4 regions of the Vreelandella sp. DA03-1M genome follow, and region 2 is predicted to be linked to each of the others. Evidence: predicted binding sites of a transcription regulator. Region 2 holds the regulator's gene; each other region holds the start of a gene.

Evidence for each region. Region 2 encodes sigma-54, which starts transcription at its own class of promoters, with help from an activator protein. Its sites were predicted from a motif close to TGGCACNNNNNTTGCTNT; they were not measured.
Region 1: the regulator sigma-54 is predicted to act here: its motif matches at 4,092-4,109, upstream of ACXUPB_RS21580 (TorF family putative porin).
Region 3: the regulator sigma-54 is predicted to act here: its motif matches at 3,336-3,353, upstream of ACXUPB_RS03750 (TorF family putative porin).
Region 4: the regulator sigma-54 is predicted to act here: its motif matches at 2,998-3,015, upstream of ACXUPB_RS06735 (HAD-IIB family hydrolase).

Annotation. Positions count from the first base shown of each region.
Region 1 is NZ_CM146798.1:4,620,887-4,628,293, forward strand. It holds gene ACXUPB_RS21560 (tripartite tricarboxylate transporter permease) at 1-773, opposite strand, end outside; gene ACXUPB_RS21565 (tripartite tricarboxylate transporter TctB family protein) at 786-1,229, opposite strand; gene ACXUPB_RS21570 (Bug family tripartite tricarboxylate transporter substrate binding protein) at 1,254-2,228, opposite strand; gene ACXUPB_RS21575 (transposase) at 2,517-3,710, shown strand; gene ACXUPB_RS21580 (TorF family putative porin) at 4,151-4,879, shown strand; gene ACXUPB_RS21585 (TolC family protein) at 5,164-6,009, shown strand; gene ACXUPB_RS21590 (IS1380 family transposase) at 6,712-7,407, shown strand, end outside.
Region 2 is NZ_CM146798.1:1,823,590-1,830,996, forward strand. It holds gene rapZ (RNase adapter RapZ) at 1-578, opposite strand, end outside; gene ACXUPB_RS08380 (PTS sugar transporter subunit IIA) at 668-1,138, opposite strand; gene hpf (ribosome hibernation-promoting factor, HPF/YfiA family) at 1,143-1,451, opposite strand; gene ACXUPB_RS08390 (RNA polymerase factor sigma-54) at 1,550-2,965, opposite strand; gene lptB (LPS export ABC transporter ATP-binding protein) at 3,089-3,838, opposite strand; gene lptA (lipopolysaccharide transport periplasmic protein LptA) at 3,850-4,341, opposite strand; gene lptC (LPS export ABC transporter periplasmic protein LptC) at 4,353-4,922, opposite strand; gene ACXUPB_RS08410 (KdsC family phosphatase) at 4,922-5,464, opposite strand; gene ACXUPB_RS08415 (KpsF/GutQ family sugar-phosphate isomerase) at 5,528-6,514, opposite strand; gene ACXUPB_RS08420 (ABC transporter ATP-binding protein) at 6,832-7,407, shown strand, end outside.
Region 3 is NZ_CM146798.1:790,930-798,336, forward strand. It holds gene ACXUPB_RS03740 (IS1380 family transposase) at 1-733, opposite strand, end outside; gene ACXUPB_RS03745 (TolC family protein) at 1,436-2,281, opposite strand; gene ACXUPB_RS03750 (TorF family putative porin) at 2,566-3,294, opposite strand; gene ACXUPB_RS03755 (transposase) at 3,735-4,928, opposite strand; gene zipA (cell division protein ZipA) at 5,014-6,876, shown strand; gene ligA (NAD-dependent DNA ligase LigA) at 7,032-7,407, shown strand, end outside.
Region 4 is NZ_CM146798.1:1,454,655-1,462,061, forward strand. It holds gene ACXUPB_RS06725 (IS110 family RNA-guided transposase) at 1-863, shown strand, start outside; gene glyA (serine hydroxymethyltransferase) at 1,324-2,589, shown strand; gene ACXUPB_RS06735 (HAD-IIB family hydrolase) at 3,108-4,049, shown strand; gene ACXUPB_RS06740 (glycosyltransferase family protein) at 4,100-5,320, shown strand; gene ACXUPB_RS06745 (MBL fold metallo-hydrolase) at 5,589-6,455, shown strand; gene ACXUPB_RS06750 (YeeE/YedE family protein) at 6,485-6,952, shown strand; gene ACXUPB_RS06755 (DUF6691 family protein) at 6,964-7,383, shown strand.

The sequences.
Region 1 (7,407 bases), 1.9 Mb from region 2:
ATATTCGCCCACAGGTGCTTAATGTCAGTCCATTCGGGGATAACCTTGCTGGCTTTAAAATGAATTACATCTAGCTTGCAGCTATTGAGTTTATTGAAATGCTTCTCTGCATTTAACAGTACTTCCGTAACGCCGAAAAGCCCAACCATGGCAGCAATAAACTGAACACCGCCAAATAGCTCCATGCTACTGAATGTCAAGCGGGGGATGCCTAAGATTGGGTCAGCACCAACTGAGGCTAATATTAAGCCAAGACAGCCCGCTATGAGGCCCTTTATCATAGACCCCGCTGAGATCACCGCTATTATTGTTAAACCGAAGAGAGCGATTGAGAACATCTCATATGATGTAAATTCAAGGGCAAAGTCCGCAATGATCGGGGCTATCAGTACTAATATGAATACACTGAATATTCCCCCAAATGCAGAAGAGAAGGTCGCAATTCCAAGTGCTCTGCTAGCTTCTCCCCTTTGAGCCATTGGATAGGCATCCATTGCGGTCATGACTGCAGAAGGAGTGCCGGGGATATTGACTAGTGTGGCTGAGATAGCGCCACCGAATACACCGCCAAGATATATACCTACGAGCATTAAGATCCCCGCCTCCGGTGTCATGCTATAGGTTACAGGTACCAGTATTGATACGCCCATGGTGGCTGTTAATCCGGGCAACGATCCAGTTAGGACGCCTAGAGTAGTGCCCAGCAATATTAACAAAATCATATTCACATTAAAGACTTGTTCAAAGCCAGCTGTGTATAGACTTAATTCCATATTCATCCACCCCTAGGACCAAAAGTAGCCAATTGGAAGCAATATTTTGAAACCAAAACCAAAAACCATATACAGCATTGTGGTTAAAGCTAAACTGTATAAGATTGGCAGTAGTTTCTCATTGCTCAAGAGATACATCATAACCCATAGGAAAATTAGCGTTGAAATAATAAAGCCTAATACTTGTAGGCCAACGAGATAAACAATAAACAGCAGGAAAAGCGAACCCAGCTTCAGTGAAGAAATTTTGATTTTGAACTCAAATGACCAAGCTCCCGATTTTAGGCTATTAATAAGTAACATAAAGCCTAATAAAATTATAAATATACTGATGAGTTGTGGGAATATGGCTGGGTTGGATGAAAATGGTGCGTCGCTTACATCAAGAGGGGTTGACAGAATATATACTGCTATGCCTATTGAAATTGCCGCAACGGAAGTAATCATATCTTTCATAGTCACCCTCCTGGTGCTGATTATTTACTGCAATTCCAAATACATGTTTTTTTGAGCTTCAAAGAACTCAGTGAATTCATCATAAGGTTTAAATCGTCCCGGCATTCCGCTGTTATCTAGGAATGTCTGGAAGGCTTTACTATCGTATGTCTCTTTGATACTGTTAGATAGTTCCTTAAGCATATCTTCGTCAGTACCTGCTGCGGTAAACACACCTCGCCAAACCGGAAACTCTGCGTCGATGCCTTGTTCTACTGCAGTGGGAATCTCAGGAAAAATAGCATGACGAGAATCGCTTTGAATGGCCAACAGTTTTATTCGACCGGCTTCAACTAGAGGCTTAAGCTCGCTCGGGCTATTTGCCGATATATCTACCTCGCCTGACGCCAATGCTCGACTCATGGCGGCACCGCCGGAAGAGTACGGAATATATTGCAAATCGAGGTCAGCGGCTTTGGCAAAAGTCAGAGCTGAATAGTGCCATAAGCCGTTTTTACCATTTGTAGCTATTTTTAAATTACCGGGATGGCTGTGGCCATAATCTATAAGTTCAGCTAGGGTGTTATAGGGAGCATTGCTGTTTACAGCAATGGCAGATGCATCTTGGACAACCTGCGCGACAGGCTGAAACTTTTCTAAGTCAAGAAAATCATTAGTTTTAGATAGTGTTATAAGAGACTGAGAATTAAAATACAGGGTATGACCGCTTGGATCTGTTTCCGCTAGGCGAACAGCCGCCACAATTCCGCCAGATGCCGGTTGGTTTACAGTAATGACATTCACGCCCAGAGCAGACTCAAGACCACTCTCTAAACTACGTACTGTTAGATCATTGGCTCCCCCAGGCCCGTTAGGAACAATAACCTCAATGTCTCTAGATGGGAACTCAGAAGCAAGAGCTTTCTGCTGAGCACCGGCGAGCGCCAATATACCCAACCCAGATAAGAAACATCCTTGTAATATATTTTTGTTTATGGATTTAAGCTGATCAATTATCATGTCATTTCCTTTTTTCGCTATCTAGCTTGTTAGTATTAATTTCGACAATTTTATTCAAGGTGCTATTGGTATGAAATCTATACTTTATTTTAGATTTCTGTTTATCTTAATTACTTTTTCCCTCCATTGAGCTTTTGCTAAATAAAATGAGCAGCAAGACTTTAATAAAATTTTACCTAGTTCCTTTTTATATTATCCTGAATCCGTGAGACCGGCCCCAGGAAGCACTTCTAACCCACTGACCTGCATGGCAATATAGCCATTATCGCCATTCACCCAGACAGTGCCATGCCCAACATAAAGTTCCGCGCCAGTTGCCGCACCCTCACCAGCCACGCCGGGCTGTCCATCATCGGGCAATGCTTCGAGATCGCTGGCGTCGACAGCATCGACAGCCGCTTCCCCACCACGCTGGGCATGCGCACCAGTGACGTGATCAAGAGCTACCTGGGCCTGCTGTGTCTGGGCATGAGCGACTATGACGCTGTCGAGAACTTCCGCCGCGACAAGCCCTTCCAACAACTGCTGACCCTGCAGAAGGTGCCGAGTACCGCCACGCTGCGACAGCGGCTGGAGAAACTTGCCGCCAACGACCTGCAGGCGCGCACCGCCACCTGGTCCACGACCCTGCTGTCACTGATCGAAGCACCGATCACCGCCGAGACGACGCACGTCTGCCTGGACATCGACACCTTCGTCATGGACAACAGCAACTCGAAGAAGGAAGGCGTCTCGCGGACCTACCAGAAGGTCGATGGCTACACCCCGATCGCCGCCTATCTGGGCAACGAAGGGTGGTGCCTGGGTCTGGAACTGCGGCCTGGCAAGCAGCACACCATGAAGGAGAGCAACGCCTTCCTGGAGCGGGTACTGCCTCGCGCCCAATGCTTGACCAAGCAACCGATCCTGTTACGCGAGGACAGCGGCTTCGACAGCCAGGCGCTGTGGCCGCAGACCGTCTCGATCCACGACGACAACAAGACCGAATACGTCGTCCAACGCGTGATGCGCCTGGTCGAGCGCACCGCCGATCGCGATGGCCAGTTGCTGCTCGAACCGGACTATGAGTTGGAAGGCTGGTGGACCAGCCTGGACGAGGCGCCGGAGGCGGTGATCAAGCGCTACCAGGCGCATGCCACCCATGAGCAGTTTCACAGCGAGATCAAGACCGATCTCGACCTGGAGCGCTTGCCGTCCGGCAAGTTCGCCACCAACGATCTGATCCTGCATCTCGCCCAGTTGGCCTACAACATCCTGCGCCTGATGGGACAGCTGGGCATGACCGGCGAGCTGAGCCCGGTTCGCCACCCGGCCAAGCGGCGCCGGCTGCGCACCGTGCTACAAGAGCTGGTGCACCGTGCGGCTCTCGTGATTCACAAGGCACGGCAGATCATCCTCGACTTCGGGCAGGATATCGGGCGCATGACGGTGCTCAAGACGCTGCGGAGCCGACTGCGTTATCCACGAGGAACGCCATGCTGACCGTCAATCGGCGACACTCTATCCACAAGCAGTTCCAAGCGACACGCGATCGCCAGATATGTCGTGCCTGGCGGGTGGAAAGGCATGACAAAACGGGCCGTCAGCACCGATCAGCACGGTGGGTTTTGGCAATAACGGGCTTGCGAAAGCCAACTTGCACGGGGCGAATGATCAAAAAGTGCTCGCTGGCGGTGATAGGGAAAGTGTCGGCGCCGGCTTCACGGATTCAGGAGAATGGTTACAGAGAATGCATCAAAACAGGGCGCTGGTCCGGGCCGGTGACAGGTTCTGGGGCGCTAGGTGTTGGGTCGTTTTTCGGGGGCAAGCTCAGAATGTGCCGATTTGTCTCTATAATAATGATAAACAAGAATAAATAAGATGTGGCAAGACTTTTGCTAAATCATATTTGGAGCAATGAAACCCAACCGAAGGTATCCATTATGAAGAAGCAGTTTTTCACCAAATCCGGATTTATCAGTATCACTTTGCTTGCAGCACTTCAGGCTGCGCCCGCCATTGTTAGCGCTGACGTCAGCTCAAATGTGAGCGCCAGCAGCAACTATCTGTTCCGGGGCGTCACCCAGACAGACGGGGCTGCGGCTGTCCAGGGAGGGTTGGATTATGAGCATGCGTCGGGCTTCTACGCCGGTGGTTGGGGTTCCAATGTCGATTTTGGTGACGGCACCAGCTATGAGCTTGATCTTTATGCCGGATTCTCCGGCTCTGTGGAAGAACTGGGTTATGACGTTGGGTACATTTATTATGCGTATCCTGACGCGCCGGACTCCATCGACTTCGGCGAACTGTACGGCGAGATCAGTTATGGCATTGCGGCCATCGGCCTGGCCTACACGATCAACAGCGACACCAGTGGTGATGGGGTGTTCGTGCAGGGGGATGCCTATTACTACGCCTCTGTTGGGGTGCCTCTGGAGGACAGCTACAGTGCCGGTGTGACGCTTGGCTATTACGACTTCGCTGATGACGGCAAGGCTTCTGTCGGCGAGGCAAGTTATTCACACGTCGCCGCCAACGTTACAAAGGATGCGGGAAACTTCGGTTCTTTCAGTGTTAACGTGGAGTACGCGGACATTGAGTCAACCGACGCGCTTGGCTCTGTCAACTCGGATGATCCGAAGTTCTGGCTGGGTTGGAGCAGGAGTTTCTGATCGGCCAAGTGATCACAAGCAATTCAGATCCAGAATAAAAAGCCGGCCCAAATGACGGGCCGGTTTTTATTTATCATGCAAGAACCCACCATCGTGCGCCTGCCTTGACGCCCGGTGACTCGACATCCTCGCCCTTACCTCTGCCCCCCCTGCCGCCAAAGCTCATTTCTTATCCGGTGCCTGAATTTCAAACTGTATTAAAGGTTTGTCTGTAAGGTCGTTCCAGATTCCCACGCAAAAATGCTGACTCACTGACCTCAGTCAAACAGCCAGGATGATACTGAATGAACAAACGATTGTTGTTGTGCGCGATGATAGTTCCGGGAGCCTTGGCCGTCTCTCCTATGGTGTCGGCCCAGGCAAAAGAGAGTGTGTCGCTGAAAGAATATCAGCAGGCCAAAGCCAGCCAGGCTGTTTCCCTGAACCAGGCCATGGTGATGGCTTTCGAGAATAGCCCGGTATTGGCTTTGAGGCGGGCCGCGGTCTCGATACAGCAGGGACAGCTTGATCATGCCAGCCGCTGGGCGCCGAGCAATCCAGAGTTTGAGTTGGGGGCCCGTCAGGCCCCGGATCAGGCCGACGAGTCCCTGGAATATGGGGTGAGGGTTACTCAGGAGATCTGGATGGGTAATCGCGGCGACCTTGGGCAGTCGCGTGCCCGGAGTAATCTCACGTCCCGGCAACAGGAGCTTGAATACCTGAAGGTAGCCACCAAGGCGCGGGTGCGGGCCGCCTATTTCCGGATACTGCTGGCTCAGAAAGAGTTGGAAACCGCAACCCGTGCCGTTGAACTTATGCAACGCACCAAAGACCTGGTTGAAATGTCCGTAAAACAGGGTAAACAAACCCGGATTGATCTCAATACCGCAGTCATTGGGCTTGCCAGGGCCCGGAATCAAAAAGCCTCGGCGGAACAAAAGCTCGAGCAATCAAAAATTGACCTTACCGAAGTGCTCGGGGTGTCCCCCTCCGATGCCGTTGGGGTGACCGGCGAGCTTGATGTGACGCTCGAAGACCTGCCTCCGACCAGCCAGCTTGTCGAGATGGCACAGAGTCAGAGAGCGGACCTGAAAGCGGCGGCCGCCAGAATTGCAGCGGATGAAAATAGTGTTATGTTGAAGGGCGTATAATCACTGTTACGTGTATCTATGAGTAAGCTTGAGAAGACGATACTGATTGTTACGATCGTTTTGGCGGTAGCATATATTGTCGCTTTCAATATGAACGTGCCCTATTATTGGGGTTCGGGAGAAAGGGTAGTCCCAAAGGGAATAGTAGATGCTTTATGGGTAGTAGTGCTATTAATGTCCGTCATCACACTGGCAGTTTGCATTCGTGATAGCGGTCTTCGGAAGCTACAAAACCGAGGTTGGTGGATATCGTACATGGTGCTTTTAGGCGCAGTAGCGATACCTCATTATTACATTAAGCACGGGAGGCGGAGTCGTGATTAAACACGTAACCATACGCACCAGTTCGCGCCCTACCGGGCGCCGGACGCTCGTAAACTCGCGCCGCTGTGCTTAAGCGTTAATGTGTCCCCGTCATGTATAGCTACGAAGAAATAATAAACAGATCAGCGGTAGAGGATGAAATAGTCGTCGGGTATGCCGATGCAATGGAATTGCTTCGTATTCTTAGAGGAAAGACTACGAGAGTCCTTGGATGGGAGGGCTGGGTTAAGTACGCTGACGGAAGTTTAGGTCATTCCCAGGAGCATCAAGGCACCGTTGACCTTTCCCTGAATCCGTGAGACCGGCCCCCGGAAGCACTTCTAACCCACTGACCTGCATGGCAATATAGCCATTATCGCCATTCACCCAGACAGTGCCATGCCCAACATAAAGTTCCGCGCCAGTCGCCGCACCCTCACCAGCCACGCCGGGCTGTCCATCATCGGGCAATGCTTCGAGATCGCTGGCGTCGACAGCATCGACAGCCGCTTCCCCACCACGCTGGGCATGCGCACCAGTGACGTGATCAAGAGCTACCTGGGCCTGCTGTGTCTGGGCATGAGCGACTATGACGCTGTCGAGAACTTCCGCCGCGACAAGCCCTTCCAACAACTGCTGACCCTGCAGAAGGTGCCGAGCGCGGCGACGCTGCGACAGCGGCTGGAGAAACTTGCCGCCAACGACCTGCAGGCGCGCACCGCCACCTGGTCCACGACCCTGCTGTCACTGATCGAAGCACCGATCACCGCCGAGACGACGCACGTCTGCCTGGACATCGACACCTTCGTCATGGACAACAGCAACTCGAAGAAGGAAGGCGTCTCGCGGACCTACCAGAAGGTCGATGGCTACACCCCGATCGCCGCCTATCTGGGCAACGAAGGGTGGTGCCTGGGTCTGGAACTGCGGCCTGGCAAGCAGCACACCATGAAGGAGAGCAACGCCTTCCTGGAGCGGGTACTGCCTCGCGCCCAATGCTTGACCAAGCAACCGATCCTGTTACGCGAGGACAGCGGCTTCGACAGCCAGGCGCACCTGGCGCTTCTCGAACAGCAACGCCAGGTCTTTGCCGAC
Region 2 (7,407 bases):
GGGTTTGGCAGGCAGCGCACGTCGAAAACCAAATCAGCATCCAGCGGTACACCGCGCTTATAACCAAACGATTCAAGCGTCAGCGTGAGCTTATCGCGTCTCTGATGGGCGACCTGGTCAGTAATGCGACGACGTAAATCGTGAACCGATAGACGCGAGGTATCGATCAATAAATCAGCCAGATCACGAATATCGTGTAGCGTCTCTTCTTCTTTATTGATGGCTTCTTCAAGTGTCATTTCGCTGTCGCGCGTGAGCGGGTGGCGACGACGAGTGGCGGAGTAACGCTCAAGCAATATGCGGGCGTCCGTGGTCAGATAGATCACTTGAAAATCAATTTTACGTTGCCGCAGCTCCTCTAGCATAGAGGGCAGTCGCTCTAGCGCGCCAGGCAAGTTACGGGCGTCAATGCTGACCGCTAAATGGGCACGGTCGCCTTTGTCGCGTAGTTCGTCCACCAACGAACCCAGCAGCATGGCAGGAAGGTTATCAATCGCATAATAGCCAAGATCTTCAAGCGCTTGTAAGGCGATAGATTTACCTGACCCAGAGCGGCCGCTAATGATCACAAGTTGCATAGGGTCTCTCTTTGCTTTGATCAAGCTGCGTTAAGGGTGGCGAGCGCAAAACAACCTGCCGTTGAGTACCGCTTGGCAGGTTTAGGCTTTCAGGAGGTTGTTTGCTCACGAATTTTAGCGGTAAGCAACTCAAGTAGTTCGCGCTGGCTGCCTGCTTTACGCAGTTTCTGACGCGTATCCGCATCGTTCATGATGGTCGCTACCTGGCCGAGCAGAGAGAGATGTGTGTCATCAGCCTCTTCTGGAACTAGCAATACAAATACCAGATCCACCGGGTCGCCGTCGATAGCATCAAAATCAATCGCTTCTGCGAGTTTTAAAAAACCAGCAATCGGGGCCGAGCAGTGAGGACTACGCGCATGGGGAATAGCCACGCCGTTACCAATCCCGGTACTGCCTAAGCGCTCACGGCCAATTAAACGGCTAAACACTTCTTGGCTGTCCAGACTGGGGATATTTTGGGCAATAAAGGTGCTGAAAAATTCCAGCACCCTTTTTTTGCTGCCCCCGGGTACGTCAAAGAGAACACGTTCCGGGGGGAGTATGGTTTCCAACGTCATTGAATTAACGCACGCCTGCGCCTTGGGCGCGAGCTTGTGCTTTTTCCTTATGTTTAACGAGTTGCCGATCAATTTTGTCCGCTAATGCGTCAATAGCGGCGTACATATCACTGTCTAGGGCTTCCGCATGTAAATCAGCACCTGCTGCGTGCAGCGTACAGGCGGCCTGCTGGCGCTCTTTCTCCACAGATAAGGTGACTTGCACCGTGGTTATGTTGTCGTAATGGCGCTCTACACGTTCAAGCTTTTCGTTGACATAGTCACGCAAGGCGTCAGTCAGTTCTACGTGATGACCAGTGATATTAACTTGCATTGACGTACTCCTTATCCATCGGACTGTACTTCGATTGTAACCCTTTTTGCCGCGTTGCAAAGCCCTTGTCGAGAGTTTCCCTAAAACGTTGATTTGTGCTAGCGCAAACGACGTCGCTCGCTAGAGGAGGGAATGCCCATGGCTTCACGGTATTTAGCCACCGTTCGACGCGCTACTTGAATTCCCCACTCTCCTAATAGCGTGACTAAGCGGCTATCAGAAAGCGGCTTGCCTGGCGGCTCCTCTTGAACCAATTTCTTAAGCCGAGCGCGAATAGCGGTGCTTGAATGGCTGTCACCATCCTGGCTGCTGACTTGGCTTGAGAAAAAGTATTTGAGTTCAAATACGCCGCGAGGCGTATGAATAAATTTCTGAGTGGTTACCCGGGAAATAGTCGATTCGTGCATTTCCACGGCCTCGGCGATATCGGCCAATATGAGCGGCTTCATGGCTTCTTCGCCGTGTTCTAAAAAGCCAATTTGCCGGGTGATAATCTCGCGTCCAACGCGCAGTAGCGTATCGTTGCGGCTAGAGAGGCTCTTGATCAGCCAGCGTGCTTCCTGCAGGTGTTCTTTTAAAAACTGATTGTCCTGACTTTTATCCGCACGCTTTATTAAGCTTGCGTAGTCGGGCTGAATGCGCAGCCTTGGCAATGCCTCAGGATTGAGCTCTAAGTGCCAGCCTTCGTGGTCATGGCGTACGACCAGGTCGGGCGTTACATAACTATCATCGGTATCGCCATAGGCGCTGCCCGGGCGTGGATCAAGGCTACGAATGAGGAGAATGACATCAGCCAGCTGGTCATCATCGAGTCCCAGGCGGCGTTTTAGTAAGCGCATGTCATCTTTGCCGAGCGCTTCCAGAAACTGCCGTACTAAGCGGCGGGCAGGAACCAGCAACGGCGTATCATCGGGAAGAATGGCCAGCTGCAGCATCAGGCACTCCCGCAGGTCGCGGGCGAATATCCCTGTTGGCTCAAATTGCTGAAGTTTAAGCAGAATAGTTTCCACTTCGCGCTGGCTAAGCCCATCGACACCTTGGGCGCGAAGCCCTTCACGGATATCGTTGAGCGGCTGAGTTAAATAGCCATTAGCATCTAACGCGTCGATAAGACTTTCTGCGACAAGTTGCTCTCGCGCGCCAAAATCAGTCATGGCAAGCTGCCACAGCAAGTGCCCATGAAGACTCTGGCCAGCCGCTTGGCGCTCAAAATCAGGTCCTTCGCTGCTGGTGCCACCGTGACTGCCCATATCTTGGTAGGTATCAGACCAGTCACTATCTACCGAGAGCTCGGTGGGAATGCTCTCTGACCACTCTTCCTCTTTGGGCTCGCTGACAGCCTGTTCGCCAAATTCATCCTCTTGGTCCAGCATGGGGTTGGCATCTAGGGCCTGCTGAATTTCTTGACGTAAGTCCAGCGTTGATAGCTGTAGCAGGGCAATGGCCTGCTGCAGCTGAGGTGTCATGGTCAGCTGTGTGCCCATGCGCAGTTGAAGAGAAGCTTTCATGACCATCTGAGAACCACTCGTTAATCAGAATGCTCCACCCTAGTGCGAGTAGGTCTCAGGTGCAAGTGCAATAAGCATGCCATTGGTAGTAAAGTTGTTGTAGAGCGCTAATTAGAAGTGAAAAATAAGCTAGAGGCGGAAATCAGCGCCTAAATAAACCTCCCTCACTTTCTGGTTAGTGAGTATCGAGGCTGGAGAGCCGCTGGCGATGATTTGACCATCGCCCACGATGTAGGCGATATCACAAATATCCAGGGTTTCGCGAACGTTGTGGTCGGTAATCAGTACGCCGATGTGGCGCTGTTTTAATGCCCGAATAATGGTTTTGATCTCGCCCACCGAAATGGGGTCTACGCCAGCAAAGGGCTCGTCCAGCAGAATGAATGCGGGTTCTGTCGCCAGTGAGCGAGCAATCTCCACACGCCTGCGTTCACCGCCTGAAAGGCTCATGCCCAGGTTGTCGCGAATATGGGTAATGTGAAAATCTTCAAGTAGCGCTTCCAGGCGCTGCTCGCGGTCGCGACGGCTGAGCTCTTTGCGCGTTTCGAGTATCGCCATAATATTATCGGCAACCGATAATTTACGAAAAATAGACGCTTCTTGCGGAAGGTAGCCGATACCCGCCGCAGCGCGTTCATGCATTGGGGCGCGGGTTAGATCTACATCGTCGATACCCACTTTGCCAGCATCGGATTTCACCAGCCCCACAATCATATAAAAAGAGGTGGTTTTGCCTGCACCGTTGGGGCCGAGCAAGCCCACAACGCTGCCTTGGGAGATCTCTAAATTGATGTCTTTAACGACTCGGCGTCGCTTATAGCTTTTGGCCAAGTGGTGGGCATATAGGGTTTTGATTGGCGCAGTGTCTGTAGTTGCCAAGGCTTGGCTCCCTATTGTTCGGGCTGAAGCGTCATACGTATGCGCTGGGTTTCGCTGCCGTCAACGTCAGAGCGGGCCTGAATCACTTCACGGTCAATGAAATATTCAAGGCGACCGCCGGTGAAGGTGTCTTCTTGTTGCGTTAATTCGGCTTGGTCGATCAGCTCAACGCGGCGTTCAGCGACATGATAAATAATGCGCCTTGCCCAACCTTCTGTAGGGCCTTCTTGCCCTTCAGCTTGATGACGTAAGTAAGCGCGCTCACCGGTGGAGGTCGCGCGGGAGAGCTCGCCTGCCTCGTTGCGTTCGATCTCTACTCGCTCGCCACGTAATTGCATTCCGCCTTGGCGAATATCGACATTGCCTGTATAGACAGCGGTTCCCGCTCGCTGGTCAAGGTCTAAACGGTCGGCTTCAACTTCTACCGGGGCCTGGCTGTTTTGGGCCAGTGCCGAGAGTGGTACCGCAAGGGCAAAAAGGGCGGTATATAGCAGTGATTTCATGGCAAATCCTGTTAGCGTTGCGTGGCCGGAGGGTGCGTGCCACGCACATTATCAGTTAAGCGCACTTGGCTTTCGTTAAGCCAGACGTCCATGCGCGACGCGTTCATTTGCTGGGGCGGCTGTTGTAGCACTACCGGTGTTTCACTCCACGCATGCTGTTTTAGCCCGTCATAGTGCAATAATTCAGTGTCTAACTGCCAACCTTCATCCGGTGCGATCAGGCGAGCCGCGCCTGACATCAGCAAGGCCTGAGTGGACGTGTTAAGCGTGCCTACATCAGCGCTAGCTAGCCACTGGCGGTTTTCGCTATCGTATAAAATAGCTTCGGGCTCTTCCGTCCAGGTTTCACTACGCTGCGGCGTATGGATCAGGCGTGGGGTTTTAAGCGCCTGTAATACGCTGCCATTTTCACCGAAAAGGGTGATCTCAGCGTTTTCCAGTACGTGGCCTGGCTCCTGGGCCTGCGCTTCAGGGTCAATGGCCGTGTCTTGAGGCCCCCGTGGGTCAAGCCACACCAGTAGAGCCCCCAGGGCTACGACCAGCCCGGCTAACCAAATGCGTACTTTTACCTGCTTCACCATTAGGTGCGACCGTGAAGATAGGTGTCTAGCACCGCGCCCCAGTGCCCTTGAGATTCAAGCACTGTGTCACAGATTTCACGTACGGCGCCGTGGCCACCTAGACGTTCCGTGGTCCAGTCGGCGTGGGTATGCATGTAATCTGGCGCATTAGGGACGGTAATGCCGACACCGCAACGCTTAATAGCGGCCAAGTCAGGCAGGTCGTCACCACAGTAGGCCACCTGCTCTAACTCTATATCGAGACGCTGGCAAAGCCCGCGCAGGGTGGCAAGCTTGTCTTCACAGCCTTGATGGACCAGGTCGATGCCCAGTGATGCGGCGCGCTGGCTCACCATGGGAGAGTCGCGGCCCGTCACCAGCGCTACATGTATACCCACTCGCTTGAGAAGCTTCAGCCCATGACCATCCTGAGTATGAAATGCTTTGATTTCGATACCGTCAGCCTGGAAGTAGAGGCGGCCGTCGGTCAGTACGCCGTCAACATCCAATGCTAATAGGCGCACGCGGCGGAGTCGATCAAGTAGCGCATTAGGTAAGGTCATAGAACCTCCTTATCATTAAATTCGTAAAGCGGGTCGGTAATATTGCTGAATGACGCCGCTGTCTTAAATAACGCCGCTGGCAAGCAGGTCATGCATATGTAGCGCCCCGATAGGACGCTGTTGTTCATCAACCACTGCTAGCGCCGTAATGCGGCTCTCTTCCATGATACGTACCGCTTCCGCCGCCAGGATGTCGGGGGCGATGCGCTTGCCCGGCCGGGTCATTACATCGTCAACGATGACATCGCGCAGGTTGTGAAACTGGTCGAGCGTGCGTCGAAGGTCACCGTCAGTGTATACCCCGGCTAGGCGGCCATCGCTATCTACCACGCAGGTAAAGCCTAGCCCTTGACGGGTGATTTCCAATAACGCGTCGCGCAGCGGGCTTCCCAGGGGGACTTGGGGCAGTCGCTCACCGTCGTGCATAAGATCTCTAACGCGCAGCAGCAAGCGTTTGCCTAAGCTGCCACCGGGGTGGGAAAGGGCAAAATCTTCAGCGGTAAAACCGCGCGCTTCCAGCAGCGCCACAGCGAGGGCGTCGCCCAGGGCGAGCGCTGCCGTTGTTGAGCTGGTGGGGGCCAAGTCGAGCGGGCATGCCTCACGCTCTACGCCGCTGTTCAGGTGCGCATCAGCGTGTTTAGCCAGCGTGGAGTTGGGGCGGCCTGTCATACTGACTAGCGGCGTACCCAGGCGTTTAAGCAGCGGTAAGAGCGCAGTGACTTCGGCGGTTTCACCCGAGTTAGACAGCGCCAATACCACATCGGAACGGGTAATCATGCCTAAATCGCCGTGGCTGGCTTCACCAGGGTGAACGAAAAAAGCTGGTGTGCCTGTGCTGGCAAGTGTGGCCGCCAGCTTACCAGCGATATGCCCCGACTTGCCCATGCCGGTCACCACCACGCGGCCTTGGCAGGCGAGAATTAGCTCGCAGGCACGGTCAAAACTTTCGTCTAGTTTGGCTTGAAGGCCGCCAATGGCTGCCTGCTCAATTTGCAGCGTACGCAATGCACTTTCGCGTAGTAGGCTGGGTGGAGCGAGAGGCTGGCGCATAGCGTTTTCTCTTAATCATTGAACATATAAAAAGTAGTAACCGCCAAGAATAACATCTTGACGCCCTTTATAGGCAGTCGTTCAGCTAGTACTTAAGACCGTTAGCCCGGATGCGTTTTGACAATAAGGCGGCCTGCTACCGATTCGCTAACAATAAATGGTTAGACCAGTAGAAATACTCAAGCGTGCCGTCGTGTTTTGTAGCGTTATAGTACAATGTTTGATAATGTTTTAGAAACACTGTTTTATAACCGCGATAGCCGCAAATAGGGTATGATGGCTAACCCAAGTGCGCCTCGTTAAGAGTCAACTGATCCATGACAGATGCTCCATTTATTGAAATTGAAGACCTCCATTTTTCACGTGGCGATCACGAGATTTTTCGCGGCATAAATATGACGATTCCGCGCGGCAAAGTAACCGCGATTATGGGGCCAAGCGGTACTGGTAAAACCACGCTGCTTAAGCTAATCGGCGGGCAGTTGACTCCAGAGCGTGGGCGGATAGTGATTGATGGGCAGGATGTTCATCGGCTGTCTCGTAAGGCGCTATTTACGCTACGCAAGCGGATGGGGATGCTATTTCAAAGTGGCGCACTGTTTTCCGATTTAGATGTATTTGAAAACGTTGCTTTTCCGTTACGCGTACATACTGATTTGCCCGATACCATGGTGCGCGATCTAGTGCTGCTGAAGCTGCAGGCGGTCGGGTTGCGGGGGGCGCGTCACTTGACGCCCGCAGAGCTGTCGGGAGGCATGGCGCGGCGGGTCGCTCTGGCTCGTGCCGTGGCGCTGGACCCGGAGTTGATCCTGTATGACGAACCTTTCGTTGGTCAGGACCCCATCTCGATGGGCGTTTTAGTGCAGCTTATTAAGCGCCTTAATCAAGCGCTG
Region 3 (7,407 bases), 1.0 Mb from region 2:
GGTTCCATTTGACGACATAGTCGAGCCGGCGCCCCTCGTCGGCAAAGACCTGGCGTTGCTGTTCGAGAAGCGCCAGGTGCGCCTGGCTGTCGAAGCCGCTGTCCTCGCGTAACAGGATCGGTTGCTTGGTCAAGCATTGGGCGCGAGGCAGTACCCGCTCCAGGAAGGCGTTGCTCTCCTTCATGGTGTGCTGCTTGCCAGGCCGCAGTTCCAGACCCAGGCACCACCCTTCGTTGCCCAGATAGGCGGCGATCGGGGTGTAGCCATCGACCTTCTGGTAGGTCCGCGAGACGCCTTCCTTCTTCGAGTTGCTGTTGTCCATGACGAAGGTGTCGATGTCCAGGCAGACGTGCGTCGTCTCGGCGGTGATCGGTGCTTCGATCAGTGACAGCAGGGTCGTGGACCAGGTGGCGGTGCGCGCCTGCAGGTCGTTGGCGGCAAGTTTCTCCAGCCGCTGTCGCAGCGTCGCCGCGCTCGGCACCTTCTGCAGGGTCAGCAGTTGTTGGAAGGGCTTGTCGCGGCGGAAGTTCTCGACAGCGTCATAGTCGCTCATGCCCAGACACAGCAGGCCCAGGTAGCTCTTGATCACGTCACTGGTGCGCATGCCCAGCGTGGTGGGGAAGCGGCTGTCGATGCTGTCGACGCCAGCGATCTCGAAGCATTGCCCGATGATGGACAGCCCGGCGTGGCTGGTGAGGGTGCGGCGACTGGCGCGGAACTTTATGTTGGGCATGGCACTGTCTGGGCGAATGGCGATAATGGCTATATTGCCATGCAGGTCAGTGGGTTAGAAGTGCTTCCGGGGGCCGGTCTCACGGATTCAGGGAAAGGTCAACGGTGCCTTGATGCTCCTGGGAATGACCTAAACTTCCGTCAGCGTACTTAACCCAGCCCTCCCATCCAAGGACTCTCGTAGTCTTTCCTCTAAGAATACGAAGCAATTCCATTGCATCGGCATACCCGACGACTATTTCATCCTCTACCGCTGATCTGTTTATTATTTCTTCGTAGCTATACATGACGGGGACACATTAACGCTTAAGCACAGCGGCGCGAGTTTACGAGCGTCCGGCGCCCGGTAGGGCGCGAACTGGTGCGTATGGTTACGTGTTTAATCACGACTCCGCCTCCCGTGCTTAATGTAATAATGAGGTATCGCTACTGCGCCTAAAAGCACCATGTACGATATCCACCAACCTCGGTTTTGTAGCTTCCGAAGACCGCTATCACGAATGCAAACTGCCAGTGTGATGACGGACATTAATAGCACTACTACCCATAAAGCATCTACTATTCCCTTTGGGACTACCCTTTCTCCCGAACCCCAATAATAGGGCACGTTCATATTGAAAGCGACAATATATGCTACCGCCAAAACGATCGTAACAATCAGTATCGTCTTCTCAAGCTTACTCATAGATACACGTAACAGTGATTATACGCCCTTCAACATAACACTATTTTCATCCGCTGCAATTCTGGCGGCCGCCGCTTTCAGGTCCGCTCTCTGACTCTGTGCCATCTCGACAAGCTGGCTGGTCGGAGGCAGGTCTTCGAGCGTCACATCAAGCTCGCCGGTCACCCCAACGGCATCGGAGGGGGACACCCCGAGCACTTCGGTAAGGTCAATTTTTGATTGCTCGAGCTTTTGTTCCGCCGAGGCTTTTTGATTCCGGGCCCTGGCAAGCCCAATGACTGCGGTATTGAGATCAATCCGGGTTTGTTTACCCTGTTTTACGGACATTTCAACCAGGTCTTTGGTGCGTTGCATAAGTTCAACGGCACGGGTTGCGGTTTCCAACTCTTTCTGAGCCAGCAGTATCCGGAAATAGGCGGCCCGCACCCGCGCCTTGGTGGCTACCTTCAGGTATTCAAGCTCCTGTTGCCGGGACGTGAGATTACTCCGGGCACGCGACTGCCCAAGGTCGCCGCGATTACCCATCCAGATCTCCTGAGTAACCCTCACCCCATATTCCAGGGACTCGTCGGCCTGATCCGGGGCCTGACGGGCCCCCAACTCAAACTCTGGATTGCTCGGCGCCCAGCGGCTGGCATGATCAAGCTGTCCCTGCTGTATCGAGACCGCGGCCCGCCTCAAAGCCAATACCGGGCTATTCTCGAAAGCCATCACCATGGCCTGGTTCAGGGAAACAGCCTGGCTGGCTTTGGCCTGCTGATATTCTTTCAGCGACACACTCTCTTTTGCCTGGGCCGACACCATAGGAGAGACGGCCAAGGCTCCCGGAACTATCATCGCGCACAACAACAATCGTTTGTTCATTCAGTATCATCCTGGCTGTTTGACTGAGGTCAGTGAGTCAGCATTTTTGCGTGGGAATCTGGAACGACCTTACAGACAAACCTTTAATACAGTTTGAAATTCAGGCACCGGATAAGAAATGAGCTTTGGCGGCAGGGGGGGCAGAGGTAAGGGCGAGGATGTCGAGTCACCGGGCGTCAAGGCAGGCGCACGATGGTGGGTTCTTGCATGATAAATAAAAACCGGCCCGTCATTTGGGCCGGCTTTTTATTCTGGATCTGAATTGCTTGTGATCACTTGGCCGATCAGAAACTCCTGCTCCAACCCAGCCAGAACTTCGGATCATCCGAGTTGACAGAGCCAAGCGCGTCGGTTGACTCAATGTCCGCGTACTCCACGTTAACACTGAAAGAACCGAAGTTTCCCGCATCCTTTGTAACGTTGGCGGCGACGTGTGAATAACTTGCCTCGCCGACAGAAGCCTTGCCGTCATCAGCGAAGTCGTAATAGCCAAGCGTCACACCGGCACTGTAGCTGTCCTCCAGAGGCACCCCAACAGAGGCGTAGTAATAGGCATCCCCCTGCACGAACACCCCATCACCACTGGTGTCGCTGTTGATCGTGTAGGCCAGGCCGATGGCCGCAATGCCATAACTGATCTCGCCGTACAGTTCGCCGAAGTCGATGGAGTCCGGCGCGTCAGGATACGCATAATAAATGTACCCAACGTCATAACCCAGTTCTTCCACAGAGCCGGAGAATCCGGCATAAAGATCAAGCTCATAGCTGGTGCCGTCACCAAAATCGACATTGGAACCCCAACCACCGGCGTAGAAGCCCGACGCATGCTCATAATCCAACCCTCCCTGGACAGCCGCAGCCCCGTCTGTCTGGGTGACGCCCCGGAACAGATAGTTGCTGCTGGCGCTCACATTTGAGCTGACGTCAGCGCTAACAATGGCGGGCGCAGCCTGAAGTGCTGCAAGCAAAGTGATACTGATAAATCCGGATTTGGTGAAAAACTGCTTCTTCATAATGGATACCTTCGGTTGGGTTTCATTGCTCCAAATATGATTTAGCAAAAGTCTTGCCACATCTTATTTATTCTTGTTTATCATTATTATAGAGACAAATCGGCACATTCTGAGCTTGCCCCCGAAAAACGACCCAACACCTAGCGCCCCAGAACCTGTCACCGGCCCGGACCAGCGCCCTGTTTTGATGCATTCTCTGTAACCATTCTCCTGAATCCGTGAAGCCGGCGCCGACACTTTCCCTATCACCGCCAGCGAGCACTTTTTGATCATTCGCCCCGTGCAAGTTGGCTTTCGCAAGCCCGTTATTGCCAAAACCCACCGTGCTGATCGGTGCTGACGGCCCGTTTTGTCATGCCTTTCCACCCGCCAGGCACGACATATCTGGCGATCGCGTGTCGCTTGGAACTGCTTGTGGATAGAGTGTCGCCGATTGACGGTCAGCATGGCGTTCCTCGTGGATAACGCAGTCGGCTCCGCAGCGTCTTGAGCACCGTCATGCGCCCGATATCCTGCCCGAAGTCGAGGATGATCTGCCGTGCCTTGTGAATCACGAGAGCCGCACGGTGCACCAGCTCTTGTAGCACGGTGCGCAGCCGGCGCCGCTTGGCCGGGTGGCGAACCGGGCTCAGCTCGCCGGTCATGCCCAGCTGTCCCATCAGGCGCAGGATGTTGTAGGCCAACTGGGCGAGATGCAGGATCAGATCGTTGGTGGCGAACTTGCCGGACGGCAAGCGCTCCAGGTCGAGATCGGTCTTGATCTCGCTGTGAAACTGCTCATGGGTGGCATGCGCCTGGTAGCGCTTGATCACCGCCTCCGGCGCCTCGTCCAGGCTGGTCCACCAGCCTTCCAACTCATAGTCCGGTTCGAGCAGCAACTGGCCATCGCGATCGGCGGTGCGCTCGACCAGGCGCATCACGCGTTGGACGACGTATTCGGTCTTGTTGTCGTCGTGGATCGAGACGGTCTGCGGCCACAGCGCCTGGCTGTCGAAGCCGCTGTCCTCGCGTAACAGGATCGGTTGCTTGGTCAAGCATTGGGCGCGAGGCAGTACCCGCTCCAGGAAGGCGTTGCTCTCCTTCATGGTGTGCTGCTTGCCAGGCCGCAGTTCCAGACCCAGGCACCACCCTTCGTTGCCCAGATAGGCGGCGATCGGGGTGTAGCCATCGACCTTCTGGTAGGTCCGCGAGACGCCTTCCTTCTTCGAGTTGCTGTTGTCCATGACGAAGGTGTCGATGTCCAGGCAGACGTGCGTCGTCTCGGCGGTGATCGGTGCTTCGATCAGTGACAGCAGGGTCGTGGACCAGGTGGCGGTGCGCGCCTGCAGGTCGTTGGCGGCAAGTTTCTCCAGCCGCTGTCGCAGCGTCGCCGCGCTCGGCACCTTCTGCAGGGTCAGCAGTTGTTGGAAGGGCTTGTCGCGGCGGAAGTTCTCGACAGCGTCATAGTCGCTCATGCCCAGACACAGCAGGCCCAGGTAGCTCTTGATCACGTCACTGGTGCGCATGCCCAGCGTGGTGGGGAAGCGGCTGTCGATGCTGTCGACGCCAGCGATCTCGAAGCATTGCCCGATGATGGACAGCCCGGCGTGGCTGGTGAGGGTGCGGCAACTGGCGCGGAACTTTATGTTGGGCATGGCACTGTCTGGGTGAATGGCGATAATGGCTATATTGCCATGCAGGTCAGTGGGTTAGAAGTGCTTCCTGGGGCCGGTCTCACGGATTCAGGTAAGAGAGTGGCTAATCATTTTAGGGCTGGCGTTGGTATCGCTCATCGTTATAGACGGTGCGCGAAGACTTCAACGTCAGCGTCGTGTACCCCGTCTGGATCAGGCGGAAAAGGATCTTTCAGCTAGTCAGCTAGAAGATGATCCCGATGAAGCTGCTAAAGCAGCAGAGATCAATTGGGAACTACCCAATGGCGGTGCACGAGTCGTTAAGCCCGCTGACTATAGTGGCTTAGGTCATAAACCAAAATTAGAGCGTCAAGAGCATCCTGGCCCTTCCAGAGTGCTTTCTGAGTTTAGGCGTTCGGCGTCAGCTAAAGCAGCCAAACGCAAAGCTGCAAAAGCGGAATCCATCGCTAATTCCCAATCAATAGCAGCAGAAAAAACGGAGCGCCCCGTCGTCGCTAAAGCAAATACTGCGACGACTTCACCCTCCATGCCGACTGAGCATGAGCGCCTTGAGCCCAGTATTTCTATGGCAAACACTTCAATGAACAGCACTTCAAAGGCCAGTACCCTAAAGGCTGCTGAGGTTCCCCAGGACAAAGAGGCTGTATCGCAATATGAAGCCGAGCCAACGGCGGCCGCTGATTCTGCTGCAATGGCTAACGCAACCGCTTCTAACGTGAACGCTGAAACAACTGAGCCTGCTCCACAGACCGCTATAAAAGAAGGCTCAACGACCCGTGAGGCAGCTGCTTCGCCTGATGACATGTCTATTCGCGCAAGCGAAACGGATACGGAAGCCTCTGTTCAGCCTGATTATGACGCTGAACCGGTACTACGTGCTGAGCCAGAAGATGCCGTATTTGCAAAACATGCTAATGATCACTCTCCTAAACGTCGTCAGTTGCGCTCCGATACCGCCGGTGACCACGACGAGCTTGACGATGACGAAGTGGATGAATACCGGTTAGTCGACTTTGAAGGCATGGGCCGCTCATTGAAGCGCCGGTTGATCGAGCGTCGTAAAGAGAAACAACGCAAAAAGGCTGAGAAAGCGCTGCGAGATAAGGCGCTGGCCAAGCAGAAAGCTGAGCGTAAAGCAGTGGAAGCGGAACAGCGGCGTGAAGCGAAAGAAGCCGCCGATGCTGAGCGTGCTCGCGTAGCCCAAGAGCAGGCGCAGGCACGTGAAGAGGCAGCCGCCAATGCAGCGGCCGCGGATAGACTGGCTGCTCAGCAGCGAGCGGATGATCAAGCTCGTGAAGCGTCTCGGTATGAAGAACCGCTTTATGAAGAGGGCTACTCTGCTGACTTTGACGAAAACGCCGATTATGCCAGCGATACTGCTTATGACGACCGCGCTGCTGATGAGCGCGGGGAGAATGATAGCGTCCGTATTCATCCCACATTAGAAAAAGCCCTACGTCACGATGTGAGCGGCGAACACGCCAAAGAGACGCTTTCCAGCGCTGAAGAAGTGGTTGTTATCAGCGTTCTCTCCCGTGACCCAGAAGGTTTTGATGGTAGCAAGCTGCTGGAACTCATGATGGTGTGTGGCTTGCGCTATAGCCGTGAAATGGGCATTTTCCACCGCTTTGAAACGGAAAGTGATGACAGCGAACTGCAGTTCTCCATGGTCAATGTCGTTAAGCCAGGCACCTTTCCCATTGAAGAGATGGGCGAGTTCATGACCCCAGGCATCACCTTACTGATGCCACTGCCGGGTGCACTTGATAGCGCTGCCGCGTTCGAGGCGATGGTCGAAACCGCCATGGTCGTGGTACGTCATATGGGCGGCGAACTGAAAGATGAAAACCGCAGTGTGATGACCGCACAAACGATCGAGTTTGCCCGTCAGCGGGTGCGTGAATTTGAGCGTCGCCATCGTCTGCATCGGCATATGCAAGTCCGCTAAATCACCCTGGCTGTTCAACACCCGCCTTCTTGCCAGAAGGCGGGTGTTTTTGTTCAATAAACGCTAATTTTACAGTCGTTCAGTTTTCACGTTCGTTCAATTTTTAAATTGCTTAGGTTTTGCGTTGTCGCTGCCGAGTACTGGAACCCATTCTAATGAGCAAGTCTGATTCTCAACCGTTGGAAGAGATTACCCAGCTGCGGGCCGCCCTGGATGAGGCAAACTACCGCTATTACGTGCTGGATGATCCCACCCTTACCGATGCCGACTACGACCGTCAGCTGCAACGTTTACAGCAATTGGAAGCCAACCATCCAGAACTGATCACCAGCGATTCACCTACCCAACGCGTAGGCGCCGCCCCAGCCGATGGCTTTCCATCAGTGGCGCACGCAATCCCTATGCTGTCGTTGGATAATGCCTTTAGCCGCGAGGATATCCATGCCTTTGCCGAGCGAGTGGCGGAACGGTTGGAGTGCAGTGCAGACGAGGTTGAGTTTACCTGCGAGCCTAAGCTGGATGGCGCGGCGG
Region 4 (7,407 bases), 370 kb from region 2:
CGCGACAGCTGCAGGCCCTCGGCCATACCGTTGCCCTCATTTCGCCCCAGTTTGTGACGCCTTTTCGCAAGGGGCACAAGACAGATGCCAATGACGCTCTCGCTATTGTAGAGGCGGGTTTGCGCCCAGACATGCGCTTTGTACCGCTCAAAAGCGTCGAGCAGCAGGATATTCAGAGCCTGCACCGCATTCGGGAAAGGTACATTCATCAGCGCACCCAGTTGATCAATCAAGTTCATGGACTATTACAGGAATACGGTGTGATTAGCGGTCGTGGTCAGAAGGCATTAAAGCAACGTGTATGGCGCGCCCTAGAAGATGCCGACAACGAACTCTCAATGCTGATGCGTGACTTACTCGCTGAACAAATGACGGAGCTGGATCGGCTCAATGAGCGTATTCAGTCACTGGATAAACGGGTGGAGCAGATGAGTCACGCCGTGGGGCCTTGTCGCCAACTCCTGGCGATAGAGGGTGTGGGGCCGGTGGTCGCCACCCAGCTCTATAGCGCCCTCGGTAACGGCGACGCGTTTAAGAAAGGTCGCCAAGCGTCAGCCTATCTGGGGTTAACGCCGACACAACACAGCAGTGGTGGCATCGCGAAGATCAAGGGCATTGGCCGAACGGGTCAAGTCTCCCTGAAAGCTGCCCTGATACGTGGCGCACACTCGGTCATCAACACCGTGGGTGACAAACAGGATGCTAAAAGTCGTTGGCTACGATCCCTGGTCGCTCGCGTTGGCAAGAACAAAGCGGCTGTTGCGTTAGCGAACAAGACAGTACGAACCGCCTGGGCGGTTCTGCACAGCGGTCAGTCCTATTGTAGAGAGTTTAACGACGGTTCAGCGCTGATGGTGAGCTAAGCGGTAGCACCATCAGCGCCTAAGCGCCGACAGGCGGCTACCTTGTTGCTGAGCAACGATGGATGAAAAACAGGTCAGACCGGCCTTCTCGAAACCTGATCATTGCGATGGCTGAAAAAGCCTATCGTTCGTTGAGGAGAGAAGGTGCGCGACGTTCATCAGGGTCAGGGGATAGCGTCCCCATTAAGAGACCGACTATACGCACGCATCGGCTTATGTTGTTCATCATCGGAGCTTGCAACCGGGGAGGAGTCCCTATACGCAATGACAAAGAAGAGGCTATTCGGAATGACACCGAAAAGCGTTATTGCCCAATCGGTCAACCTTTGCTGGCTCGCACAACATGAAGCACGCTCATGCACGACCTGACGCGGATGCGATGAAAGTAGTGACAGGCTGCGTTATGATACCGGCCTCGCTTCTTCCATGATGATCCTTTCTCGTTACGAGGTTCCCGCCGATGTTCAGCCGTGATATGTCAATTGCCGGATTCGATGATGTGCTGTTTGATGCCATGCAGAAAGAAGTGGCGCGCCAGGAAGCCCACATCGAACTGATTGCTTCCGAAAACTACGCCAGCCCCCGCGTACTCGAAGCCCAGGGCAGCCAGCTGACCAATAAATACGCCGAAGGTTACCCCGGCAAGCGTTACTACGGCGGCTGTGAATTCGTCGATATCGCTGAAAACCTAGCGATTGATTACGCCAAAGAGCTGTTCGGCGCTACCTACGTCAACGTACAGCCCCATTCGGGCTCGCAAGCCAACAGCGCCGTTTTTCAGGCACTGGTTAAGCCAGGCGACACCATTCTAGGCATGAGCCTGGATGCTGGCGGTCACCTGACTCACGGCGCCAAGCCGAGCTTTTCGGGCAAGCACTACAATGCCATTCAGTACGGCCTCAATGACCAAGAGCTGATCGATTACGACCAAGTGGCCCAGCTTGCTCGTGAGCACAAGCCCAAAATGATCATTGCCGGTTTCTCTGCCTATTCGCAAATTGTGGATTGGGCCAAGTTTCGCGAAATCGCCGATGAAGTGGGCGCTTACTTACTGGTCGATATGGCGCACGTCTCAGGCTTGGTAGCGGCGGGTGTTTACCCGAGCCCCTTGCCCCATGCGCACGTGGTCACGTCTACCACCCATAAAACGCTGCGCGGCCCGCGTAGTGGTGTGATTCTCTCGGCAGAAAACGACGCGGATATCGAGAAGAAGCTGCAGTCGGCGGTATTCCCCGGTGGCCAGGGCGGCCCCTTGATGCACGTGATTGCTGCCAAGGCAGTTTGCTTCAAAGAAGCCATGGCGCCTGAGTTCAAAACCTACCAGCAGCAGGTGGTGAAAAACGCCAAGGCCATGGCCAAGGTGTTTATCGACCGCGGTTACGACATCGTCTCCGGCGGCACTGAAGACCACCTGTTCCTGCTCTCGCTGATCAAGCAGGGCGTAACCGGTAAAGACGCCGATGCGGCGCTTGGCCGTGCCCACATCACCGTCAACAAGAACGCCGTTCCTAACGACCCGCAAAGCCCGTTCGTCACCTCCGGCCTGCGTATTGGCACGCCGGCAGTCACCACACGCGGTTTCGGCGAAGAAGAGTGTACCCAGCTGGCTGGCTGGATCTGCGACATTCTGGACGTCCTGGCCAAAGGCGAAGACACCAGCGCCATTGAAGCGAAGGTGCTGGATAAAGTGGCTGACGTCTGCGCACGGCTGCCTGTTTATAAGTAGTCGCTATAGCGATTCTCCTGGCTAAGGACAGCCCAAAAAACGGGTGACCCATGCGGGCCACCCGTTTTTTGTCTCTGTTGTGGTAGCGCATAAAAAAACCCGCCGGGGGAGGCGGGCATGAAAGGGCTTGGTTCACTGCAGCCCACTGGCATCAGGTGAGGGGTATACAAGACCACCAGTGGTTACAATTTGAGTATAGCTATTTATGAGGCGTTGCCAAGTACTGTCTCAGTTTTTTAAAGTTTTGTCTCATTTTTTTAATGGGTATCGGTGCGACAGTGCACTATTGTGTTCCATGCATTATTTTGGTGCATTCAGGCTGCTTCCTTTTGGTGCTTGGGAGTGTGGTGCGCCATAAAAATCTAAAAATCCCCGGTAACCCCCTGCTAAAGCTACACTTCTCTGATTTGGCTTATAACTTGCTATCCTTTTCATAGCCAACTACTCGTTGGTCATCGCCATAGGGCATCGCAGGCTACTGTCTTGACGATGTGCTAAGACCGAATAGAGGTAGTGCCATGCCGGAATCCAATCATTTTTCAGCGCCGCTTTCTCCGTCGCCTTCTCCGTCACCATCGCCGGTAGACCCAGCGTTTCAGCCGCGTCTGGTAGTGACCGATTTAGATGGCTCGCTGCTGGATCACCATAGTTATGACTTTAGTCCCGCCGCGCCGTGGCTTGCTCGTTTAAAACAAATGGGTGTGCCGGTCATTCCGGTCACCAGTAAAACCCGTGCGGAGTTGATTCCGCTGCGCGAAGCGTTGGGCCTGACGGGTACGCCTTTTATCGCTGAGAATGGAGCGGTGATTGGCCTGCCGCCAGGTTGGTGCCATGCGCGGTTAGACCGCCCTGGTAGCGGTCGCGATGGCGTTGTGATTAAACACCCAGGGGTGGATGTTGGCTTTATTCGTGCGCGCTTAAAGGTGTGGCGCGAGCGCCTGGGGTTTCAATTTACCCGAATGGGTGAGCTGAGTGTGCAGGACGTCATGGAGCTGACTGGATTGGACGAGCCCCGCGCCCGTGATGCGCGGCAGCGGGAAGGCAGTGAGCCGTTGTTATGGAAAGACAGTGACTCAGCATTAGAGACGTTTCGTGCTGCTCTGGAGGGGGATGGCCTACAGCTAACGCAAGGCGGGCGTTTTTGGCATGTCATGGGGCGCTCGGCGGATAAAGGCAGTGCAGTAGAGTGGTTAGTGAAACGTTTTACGGCATTAAGAGGCCGCACGCCTCTCTCGTTAGGGCTGGGTGATGGACCGAACGATATCTCTATGCTTGAAGCGGTTGATCAAGCCGTCGTCATCCGCGGTTGTCACAACTTAGTCGTAGAGCCGCGTAATACTTCGCTATATCGCACGGAAGCAACAGGGCCGACCGGCTGGGCAGAGGGGGTTGCCCACTGGTGGGGGCGAGACGACCGCCGTTTAGCGACGGCGGAGAAAGATGATGCTGTTGTTATTTGAGAACAGTTCGGTATTTGAGAACCGTTCCATGAATCCAGGGAGGCAAGCGCATGAGTGACTTTCATCAAAATGGGATTATTACCGACTTCCATAACCTGACTAAGCGTTCAGTCGAGGCACTTGAAGAGGAGCTATGCCAATTTTCCCGACGGCGGCCGATGGGCTTGATTCTACCGTCGCTTTTTTCCGAATTGGAAGGACCTGCGCTTTCAGCGATTGTTGATGAACTGGTTAAGGTCCCTTACCTCAATGAGATTGTTATTGGTCTGGATCGCGCCGACCGCGAACAGTTTTTATACGCACGCGAATTTTTCTCGCGTCTGCCGCAGCATACGCGCATTTTATGGAACGATGGCCCGCGCCTGAAAGCGCTCGATGCGGAACTGGAAGAGCATGGGCTAGGGGCGTTGGAGCCAGGCAAAGGACGCAATGTGTGGTACTGCGCAGGTTATATGTTGTCATCTGGGCGCTCGACGGTGGTCGGGCTGCACGATTGCGATATTCTCACCTACGAGCGTGGCCTGCTGGCGCGGTTGATGTACCCGGTGGCCCACCCCAATTTCAACTACAGTTTTTGCAAAGGCTATTATCCCCGCATTGCGGAAGGCAAGCTAAATGGCCGGGTTTCTCGGTTGTTAGTTACGCCGTTGCTGCGGGCGCTGAAAACCGTCTGTGGGCCGCTGCCCTATCTTGACTACTTGGATAGCTTCCGTTATCCACTTTCAGGTGAGTTTGCGATGCGTAGCGAAGTGCTGGAAGGCATTCGTATCCCCGCTGATTGGGGGCTGGAAATCGGTGTGCTATCGGAGCTGCAGCGTAACTACTCACTGCGCCAGCTCTGCCAAGTCGATATTGCCGATGCCTACGACCACAAGCATCAACCGGTTAGTGAAGATGATCCCAACGGTGGCTTAAACCGGATGAGTTTGGATATCTCAAAAGCGCTGTATCGAAAATTAGCCACTCAGGGTATTACCTTTAGCAGCGAAGATTTCCGCACGCTCAAGGCGACTTACTACCGCTTCGCATTGGATTTGATCGAGGCCTACGACCACGATGCCACGATGAATGGTCTGAGCCTTGATCGCCATAGTGAGGAGCAGGCGGTTGAGCTATTTGCCAGTAATTTGCTCGAAGCAGGCAACCTTTTCCTGGATAACCCCAGAGAACGGCCCTTTATTCCCAGTTGGAACCGGGTACAGGCGGCCGCACCTGACTTACTTACCCGCATGCACGAGGCGGTCGAGCTGGATAATCAAGGTAAGGTTTAACCCCACAGACTGCATAATGAAAAAAAGCCAGCTACCCACCGGTAGCTGGCTTTTTTGTCATTGAAGAGTTCTGCCCCTATGTCGTTACTATCGGCCTAAACAGGATAGAGATGAGCGAAATGTCTCATAAATGCTGTTTGGTGTATCACTCTTATTTTTTTGAATAGTAGCTGCTGTAATATTCAAAAATAGTCTAACGATAGAACCTGTAATGCACTATGCTGTCTTTAAAGCATGAGAATGCGATTACCACTAATGGGAGGCAGCAATGCAACGCCCAATCGTTACACCCTTTTTTGATGAGCCCACGAACACCTTTAGCTATGTCGTTCAAGATCCCGACAGCCGCGCCTGCGCGATCATAGATTCGGTACTCGACTTTGATTATGCCGCAGGGCGAACGGATGTGCGTTCAGCTGACAACATCATCGCCTTTGTTCGCGAACACCAACTCGACGTCGCCTGGATTTTGGAGACTCATGTGCATGCCGACCACCTCTCGGCAGCCCCCTATCTGCATGAGCAACTAGGGGGCAAAACCGGTATTGGTGCAAAAATAGTCAAGGTGCAAGAGATCTTCGGCAAGGCGTTCAACGCGGGTACCGAATTTGCTCGGGATGGCAGCCAATTTGATGCGCTGTTCGAAGAAGGGGATACGTTCACCATTGGCCAATTACAGGGCCATGTGCTGCACACCCCAGGGCATACGCCCGCCTGTTTAACCTACGTAGTGGGCGATGCCGCTTTTGTAGGCGATACGCTGTTTATGCCGGATTATGGCACCGCGCGGTGTGACTTTCCCGGCGGCGATGCGCGCACTCTTTATCACTCTATTCAAAAAGTGCTGGCGCTTCCCGAGCAGACGCGGCTGTTCTTATGCCACGACTACAAAGCCCCCGGCCGCGATACCTTTCAGCATGAAACCAGCGTAGCGGAACAGCGCAGTGAGAATGTCCATGTTCATGAAGGCATCAGCGAAGACGAGTTTGTGAAGATGCGCACCGAGCGCGATGCCACCTTAGGCATGCCACGGCTCATCATTCCTTCGGTGCAGGTCAATATGCGTGCAGGGGAGCTGCCTCCAGCGGAAGAGAACGGCACTGTCTATCTCAAAGTGCCGATTAATTTTTTCTAACGATTTAAATGCGATCTAAGGAGTCACCAGTGGATTGGACAGCAGGTTTACAAGGGCTGGTTGGGGGTGTGTTGATCGGACTTTCCGCTACCTGGCTGATGGCAACGCTGGGGCGTATCGCGGGCATCAGTGGCATCGTGGGCAACTTGATAACCCAACGCCCCAAGGGCGATAGCACTTGGCGAGTGGCTTTTCTATTAGGGCTGATTAGCGGCCCGCTTTTGCTTATGGCGTTAGGTGGCGGCTTGGGAAACGTGGCAGGAAGCCCGGGTGAGGTGATTGGCGCGCCAGCCGGTGGTGTCGGATTGATGTTGGTGGCCGGCTTGCTGGTGGGTGTGGGCACAGGGCTTGGCAGCGGTTGCACCAGTGGGCATGGCGTATGTGGTCTGGCACGCTTGGCGCCACGCTCCATGGCAGCCACCGGTATGTTTTTGCTGACGGCGCTAGTGACCGTTTATATCTCGCGCCATCTGTTAGGCCTAGGCGGTGTGCAATGAACAGGAGTGTCATGAACAGGAACGCGATGAAAACAGCGGCTGGTTATGCGGCGGGGCTGATGTTTGGTTTGGGTTTGGCAATTTCCGGCATGACCGACCCAGCACGAGTGCTGGGGTTTTTAGATGTAGCGGGCGCCTGGGACCCGACGCTGATGTTTGTGCTTGGCGGGGCCGTGGTGACCACCTTTATCGGCTATCGGCTGGTATTCAAGCGTTCGGCACCCCTGTTGGGTGGCGTCTTTCAGCTACCGACTAAACAGGAGCTGGATGGCAAGTTGCTGGGCGGCGCAGCCCTGTTTGGCATTGGCTGGGGGCTTTCCGGCTACTGCCCTGGGCCTGCGATCGCCTCTATTGGCGGTGTATCACTACCGCTAGCGGCCATGCTGGTGACGATGGTGCTGGGGTGGTTTGCCGCCAAAAGGCTCGGCTAATATAAGTCGGACTTATATGGCCGC